DNA from 3 places in the Pseudomonas sp. EA_5y_Pfl2_R50 genome. Region 1 is predicted to be linked to each of the others. Evidence: predicted binding sites of a transcription regulator. Region 1 holds the regulator's gene; each other region holds the start of a gene.
The links. Region 1 encodes sigma-54, which starts transcription at its own class of promoters, with help from an activator protein. Its sites were predicted from a motif close to ANTGGCATNNANNTTGCTNT; they were not measured.
Positions count from the first base shown of each region.

Region 2: the regulator sigma-54 is predicted to act here: its motif matches at 1,418-1,437, upstream of AACY19_RS03075 (CmpA/NrtA family ABC transporter substrate-binding protein).
Region 3: the regulator sigma-54 is predicted to act here: its motif matches at 654-673, upstream of flgB (flagellar basal body rod protein FlgB).

Region 1 is NZ_CAXAPT010000004.1:188,517-190,779, forward strand. It holds gene ptsN (PTS IIA-like nitrogen regulatory protein PtsN) at 1-201, opposite strand, end outside; gene hpf (ribosome hibernation-promoting factor, HPF/YfiA family) at 213-521, opposite strand; gene AACY19_RS08825 (RNA polymerase factor sigma-54) at 595-2,088, opposite strand.
Region 2 is NZ_CAXAPT010000001.1:736,752-739,014, reverse strand. It holds gene AACY19_RS03080 (ANTAR domain-containing response regulator) at 1-76, opposite strand, end outside; gene AACY19_RS03075 (CmpA/NrtA family ABC transporter substrate-binding protein) at 92-1,303, opposite strand; gene AACY19_RS03070 (quinone-dependent dihydroorotate dehydrogenase) at 1,526-2,263, shown strand, end outside.
Region 3 is NZ_CAXAPT010000009.1:264,456-266,718, reverse strand. It holds gene cheR (protein-glutamate O-methyltransferase CheR) at 1-346, shown strand, start outside; gene flgB (flagellar basal body rod protein FlgB) at 714-1,121, shown strand; gene flgC (flagellar basal body rod protein FlgC) at 1,125-1,568, shown strand; gene flgD (flagellar hook assembly protein FlgD) at 1,584-2,263, shown strand, end outside.

The DNA of each region.
Region 1 (2,263 bases):
AGGGATGGCGATGCCGTTGCCAAAACCGGTGGAACCGAGTTTTTCACGGGCAACCAGCGCTTCGAAGACATCTTGCATCTCCAGATCCGGGACTTCCCGGGCGATCAGGTTGGCAATTTGTTCGAGGGCTTTCTTTTTACTGCCGCCCGGCACGTTCACGATGGAACGGCCGGGGGTCAGGATGCTTTCAAGTCGGATCATGGAATGGGGGGTTATCGACCGGTTGCGCCCTGGAGGAGGCTCTGGGTCTTTTCCTTATGCTTTTTGAGTTGGCGATCCAGCTTGTCGGTCAGTGCGTCGATCGCAGCGTACATGTCGGTATCTTCTGCGTTGGCGACCACTTCGCTGCCGGGTATATGCAAGGTGGCTTCGATTTTCTGCTTGAGCTTTTCGACGCACATCGTGACTTGCACGTTGGTTATCTTGTCGAAATGGCGCTCCAGTCGCTGGAGTTTTTCCTCGATATAGGAACGCAGAGGTTGGGTCACTTCCAGTTGGTGTCCACTGATGTTGACTTGCATACAGCTTCTCCTTCGTTGCCAGTGCATAAAGCGGCAGGCCGAAGAGCCTGCCACTGGAACGCTGTAACGTGGCTTACATCAACCGCTTGCGTTCGCTCGAAGGCGCGATCCCGAGGGATTCGCGGTACTTGGCGACGGTGCGGCGAGCCACCTGAATGCCTTGTGCCTCCAGTAAACCAGCGATCTTGCTGTCACTCAACGGCTTTTTCTGATTTTCCGCTGCAACCAGTTTTTTGATGATCGCGCGGATCGCCGTGGACGAGCATTCGCCGCCTTCGGAGGTGCTGACGTGGCTGGAGAAAAAGTATTTCAGTTCATAAATACCGCGCGGGGTATGCATGAATTTCTGCGTAGTCACCCGGGAAATCGTCGATTCGTGCATGCCCACCGCTTCAGCGATGTCGTGCAGAACCAGCGGCTTCATGGCTTCGTCGCCGTACTCCAGAAAACCGCGCTGATGCTCGACGATCTGGGTGGCTACTTTCATCAGGGTTTCGTTGCGGCTCTGCAGGCTCTTGATGAACCAGCGCGCTTCCTGCAACTGGTTGCGCATGAAGGTGTTGTCGGCGCTGGTGTCGGCACGGCGGACGAAACCGGCGTACTGGGCATTGACGCGCAGACGCGGCACCGATTCCTGATTGAGTTCGACCAGCCAGCGCTCGTTGTCCTTGCGCACGATAACGTCGGGGACAACGTATTCGGCTTCGGTGGACTCGATTTGCGAACCCGGGCGCGGGTTGAGGCTCTGCACCAGTTCGATGACCTGGCGCAGCTCGTCTTCCTTGAGCTTCATGCGGCGCATCAGCTGGCTGTAGTCGCGGCCGCCGAGCAGGTCGATGTAATCGCTGACCAGGCGCTTCGCCTCCGCCAGCCAAGGGGTCTTGGCGGGTAACTGGCGCAATTGCAGCAGCAGGCATTCGCCGAGGTTGCGAGCGCCGATGCCGGCGGGTTCGAACTGCTGGATGCGATGCAGGACGGCTTCGATTTCGTCCAGCTCGATGTCCAGTTCCGGATCGAACGCCTCAAGGATCTCTCCGAGGGTCTCATCGAGATAGCCCTGATTGTTGATGCAATCAATCAGGGTAACGGCGATCAGGCGATCGGTGTCGGACATCGGTGCGAGATTGAGTTGCCACAGCAGGTGACTTTGCAGGCTTTCGCCGGCGGATGTGCGGGTGGTGAAGTCCCACTCGTCATCATCGTTGCTGGGCAGGCTGCTGGCGCTGGTCTGGTAGACGTCTTCCCAGGCGGTATCGACCGGAAGCTCGTTGGGGATGCGTTCGTTCCATTCGCCGTCCTCGAGATTGTCCACCGTCGGGGCGGTTTCCTGGTAGGAAGGTTCCTGGATCTCTGTATTAGGCTTCTGTTCGGCGTTGTCGGCCATGGGATCGGAGTTGTCGAAGTCGTCGCCTTCTTCCTGGCGTTCGAGCATCGGATTGGATTCCAGAGCCTCCTGGATTTCCTGTTGCAGATCCAGGGTCGACAATTGGAGCAGGCGGATGGCCTGTTGCAGCTGCGGTGTCATCGTCAGCTGCTGGCCCATTCTCAAGACTAGCGATGGTTTCATGGCAGGGGCTTAACACCTTATTCGCCGGCGCTATGCGCCATCCACTACAGGGCGCCGGAGCGCCAAACTTAAGCAAATTATATGCCTGAAACTGAAGTGTTTGCCTAGAGCGCTGTAACAATTAAGCGTATTAAATACTGCTTGAATCGATACAGCGCACGCACCGCTCACGAAG
Region 2 (2,263 bases), on a different contig from region 1:
AGCCGGCTTCGGTCAGCGCGGCCTTGAGGCGGCCGACTTTTTTTGCCGTGTCGTTGATCAGCAGAATGCGCAACATGTTCGCGGTCTCCAGTCAGCGGCGGGCGAGAAGGGCAGAGTCATCGCTCAGGGCGTGCAGCGTGAAGCTGCGCGCGTACCCGGCCGGGTCGCTGCCGTCCCAGACTTTGCCGTCGAGCAACTGGCTGCTGCGCATGTCGGTGCCCCAAGCCGCTACGCCGACGGCGGTGGCCGCTTCGCGATAGAGCTCGAGTTGCTGGACCTGGCGCGCCACGGCGAGGTAATCCGGGTCTTCGCGCAGCAGACCCCAGCGGCGGAACTGGGTCATGAACCACATGCCGTCGGAAAGATACGGCAGATTGACTTCGCCCTTGCCGTGGAAGCGCAAGCCATGCGGGTCTTGCCAGCGATTGCCGAGGCCGTCGGTATAGTCGCCGAGAAAGCGTGGTTCGATGCAGGCAAGCGGCGCATCGAGATAGTCCGCAGCACTGAGCAATTGCGCGGTGCTGCGACGGTTCTCCGGGCTCTCTTCGATGAAGCGGCTGGCTTCGATAATCGCCATCACCAGTGCCCGCGCGGTGTTGGGGTATTGCTCGACAAATTCGCGGGTGCAGCCGAGGACTTTCTCCGGGTGGTCAGGCCAGATGCTCTGGCTGGTAGCGAGGGTGAACCCCAGATCCTGCTGCACTGCGCTGGCCGCCCACGGTTCACCGACGCAAAAGCCGTCGATCCGCCCGGCTTGCAGGTGCGCGACCATTTGCGGCGGAGGCACGACCACGCTTTCGACATCCTGCAACGGATGAATGCCCTGACTTGCCAGCCAGTAATACAGCCACATGGCGTGGGTGCCAGTGGGAAAAGTCTGGGCGAAGGTCAGTCTTGCGCGGTTTTGGTGCACGTGGCGGTCCAGCGCTTCAGGACGGGTCACGCCGAGGGTCTGCAGACCGTGCGACAGATTCAGGCTCTGGCCATTCTGATTCAGGCCCATCAACACGGCCATGTCCGTCGGGGCGACGCCGCCGATGCCCAGGTGCACGGCGTAAATCAGTCCGTACAGGCTGTGCGCGGCATCGAGTTCGCCGCTGACCAGGTTGTCACGCAGATTCGCCCATGAAGACTGGCGTTTGAGGTTGAGGGTCAGCCCGTAGGGCTGGGCGAAGCCCTGGGTGGCGGCGACGACCACCGAGGCGCAATCGCTCAAGGCCATGAAGCCGAGATTGATCGCACTTTTTTCCGGGGCATCGCTGCCATTGACCCAGGCCAGCGGCCCCACCGAAGGTTCATTCATCCAACGCCACCTCGAAAAAAAACGCCGCCCCGGACTTTGCGCAGGCAAAACCCGGGGCGACGCCATTGTCCTTGCTTGCCTGCCGCCATTGGCTTGCGAGCTGATAGCGGGGCAGGTGCAAGGCATATGCCAGTCGCGGCGATTTGCGCGTGCGCCTCGCGCGGCGGGACGTTGCCCGGCTATAATCGCCGCCTCTTTTCGCCGCCCGAGTCATCGCCGCCCATGTACACCCTGGCCCGTCAGCTGTTGTTCAAACTTTCCCCGGAAACCTCCCACGATCTGTCGCTGGATCTGATCGGCGCGGGTGGGCGTTTGGGACTCAACGGCATGTTGTGCAAGGCCCCGGCGAAAATGCCGGTGACGGTCATGGGGCTGCAGTTTCCTAACCCGGTGGGGTTGGCCGCCGGTCTGGACAAGAACGGCGCGGCCATCGACGGCTTCGCGCAGCTGGGTTTCGGCTTTGTCGAAATCGGCACCGTGACCCCGCGTCCGCAGCCGGGCAACCCGAAACCACGGATCTTCCGCCTGCCGGAAGCCGAGGCGATCATCAACCGCATGGGCTTCAACAACCTCGGTGTGGATAACCTGCTGGCGCGCGTTGCCGCCGCTAAATACAAGGGCGTGCTGGGCATCAACATCGGCAAGAACTTCGACACGCCGGTCGAGCGTGCGGTCGACGATTACCTGATCTGCCTGGACAAGGTTTACGCCCACGCCAGTTACGTGACGGTCAACGTCAGCTCGCCGAACACGCCGGGCCTGCGCAGCCTGCAGTTCGGTGACTCGCTCCAGCAACTGCTCGCCGATCTGGCCACGCGCCGCGCCGAACTGGCGTTGCGTCATGGCAAGCATGTGCCGCTGGCGATCAAGATCGCGCCGGACATGACCGATGAAGAGACCGCGCAGGTCGCGCAAGCGCTGATTGAAACCGGGATGGACGCCGTGATCGCCACCAACACC
Region 3 (2,263 bases), on a different contig from region 1:
CCTGGCCATCGGTCGTGGTTTGTCCGCCGATCGTTTGCAGCGTTACTTCGACCCGAAAGGGCCGGGACGCTGGGTGATCAAGGCGCCGATCAAGAACCGGGTGGAGTTCCGCTCGTTCAACTTGCTCGACAGCTACGCGGCGCTGGGCAAGTTCGACATCGTGTTCTGCCGCAACGTGTTGATCTACTTCTCTGCCGAAGTGAAGAAAGACATTCTGTTGCGCATTCACAGCACGTTGAAGCCGGGCGGTTATCTGTTCCTTGGCGCTTCCGAAGCGCTGAACGGGTTGCCGGACCATTATCAGATGGTTCAGTGCAGCCCGGGGATCATTTACCAGGCGAAGTGATTGCAGCGGTAATACAAAAAACGGCAGGCCCGCAAAGGCCTGCCGTTTTTTTGTGCCTGAATGATCTCCACGAACACCACCCCCCTGTGGGAGCGGGCTTGCTCGCGAAAGCGGTCTGTCAGTAAAACAGTTGGCGACTGACACGCCGCCTTGGCGAGCAAACCCGCTCCCACAGTTGTTCGGCGCTGATAGTGAGAGGGGAGGCAAGCGGCAGAAAAGCGGCATCCAGCGGAAACCGGTTGCCGCTTTTCTGGCATTGCCGCATTGCCAATTCCCCGCAAAGCCCCGGTTTACGGGGTTTTCTCGGTTTGGCACGGCGCTTGCTAAAGCTCAGTTACGAAAAACCGGTCACCTGAAGGTTCCCGACATGAGCATCAGCTTCGATAAAGCGCTCGGCATTCACGAAAAGGCTTTGGGCTTCCGCGCCCAGCGTGCCGAAGTGCTGGCCAACAACATCGCCAACGCCGATACCCCGAACTACAAGGCGCGGGATCTGGACTTCTCCAAGGTGCTGGAAGCACAGACCCAGAAAAACGCCAACGGCACCATCGCGTTGAACATGACCAACAGCCGTCACATCGAAGCTGAAGGTCTGGGCAACGGCGACGAATCGCTGATGTATCGCACGCCGATGCAACCTTCGATCGACCAGAACACCGTGGACGCCCAACTGGAACAGTCGAACTACGCGGAAAACGCCGTCGGCTTCCAGGCCAGCTTCACCCTGCTCAACAGCAAATTCAAAGGGCTGGTGTCAGCCCTGCGCGGAGAGTAATCCATGTCCCTGTCCAGCGTTTTCAACATTGCCGGCAGCGGCATGAGCGCACAGACCACGCGTTTGAACACCGTGGCCTCGAACATCGCCAACGCCGAGACCGTCTCGTCGAGCATTGACCAGACCTACCGCGCCCGTCACCCGGTGTTCGCCACCATGTTCCAGGGCGGCCAGAACAGCGGCAGCAACTCGCTGTTCCAGAGCCAGGATGCGGCCGGTCAGGGCGTGCAGGTGCTCGGTGTGGTCGAAGACCAGAGCAACCTCGAAGCGCGTTACGAGCCGAACCATCCGGCGGCTGACGCCAAAGGCTACGTCTACTACCCGAACGTCAACGTGGTGGAAGAAATGGCTGACATGATTTCCGCGAGCCGGTCCTTCCAGACCAACGCTGAAATGATGAACACCGCCAAAACCATGATGCAGAAGGTACTGACCCTCGGTCAGTAATAAGGGGCGACTGCCATGAGTGTTTCCGATACCACCAGCTCGCTGAGCATGAACGACATCCTGGCCAACTCGTCGAAGACGACCAGCAGTTCGACCACCGGCGGCATCGCTTCGGCGACCAATAGTGCCACTGGCGGTCAAGCACTGGGCAAGGATGCATTCCTGCAACTGCTGGTCACCCAGCTGAAAAACCAGAACCCGCTCGATCCGCAGGACAACAGTGCATTCGTTGCGCAGTTGGCGCAGTTCAGCAGCCTGGAAGGCATCACCACGCTGAACAGCACTGTGAGTTCTCTGGCCGGTAACTACAACTCGTCCCAGGCATTGCAGGCGTCGTCGCTGGTGGGGCGCAACGTGATCGTGCAGACCAACACTGCACAGCTCGATGATCCGAGCAAAGGCCTGACCGGTTCGGTAACGGTTCCGTCGTCCATCGCTGGCGGCACCGTGACCATCACCGACAAGGACGGCAAGACCGTTCGCACCATCGACCTGGGCAGCCGCGCTGCCGGCGCTGCGAGCTTCACTTGGGATGGCAAGGACGCCTCCGGCACCGTGGTGGCCGCCGGGACTTACACCTTCAAGGCCAACGCGCCGATCGACGGCACGGCAACGGACATGGTCACTTACCTGCCGGCCACCGTTAACAGCGTGACGATCAGCCAGACCGGCGGCGAGCTGATGCTCAACCTGGC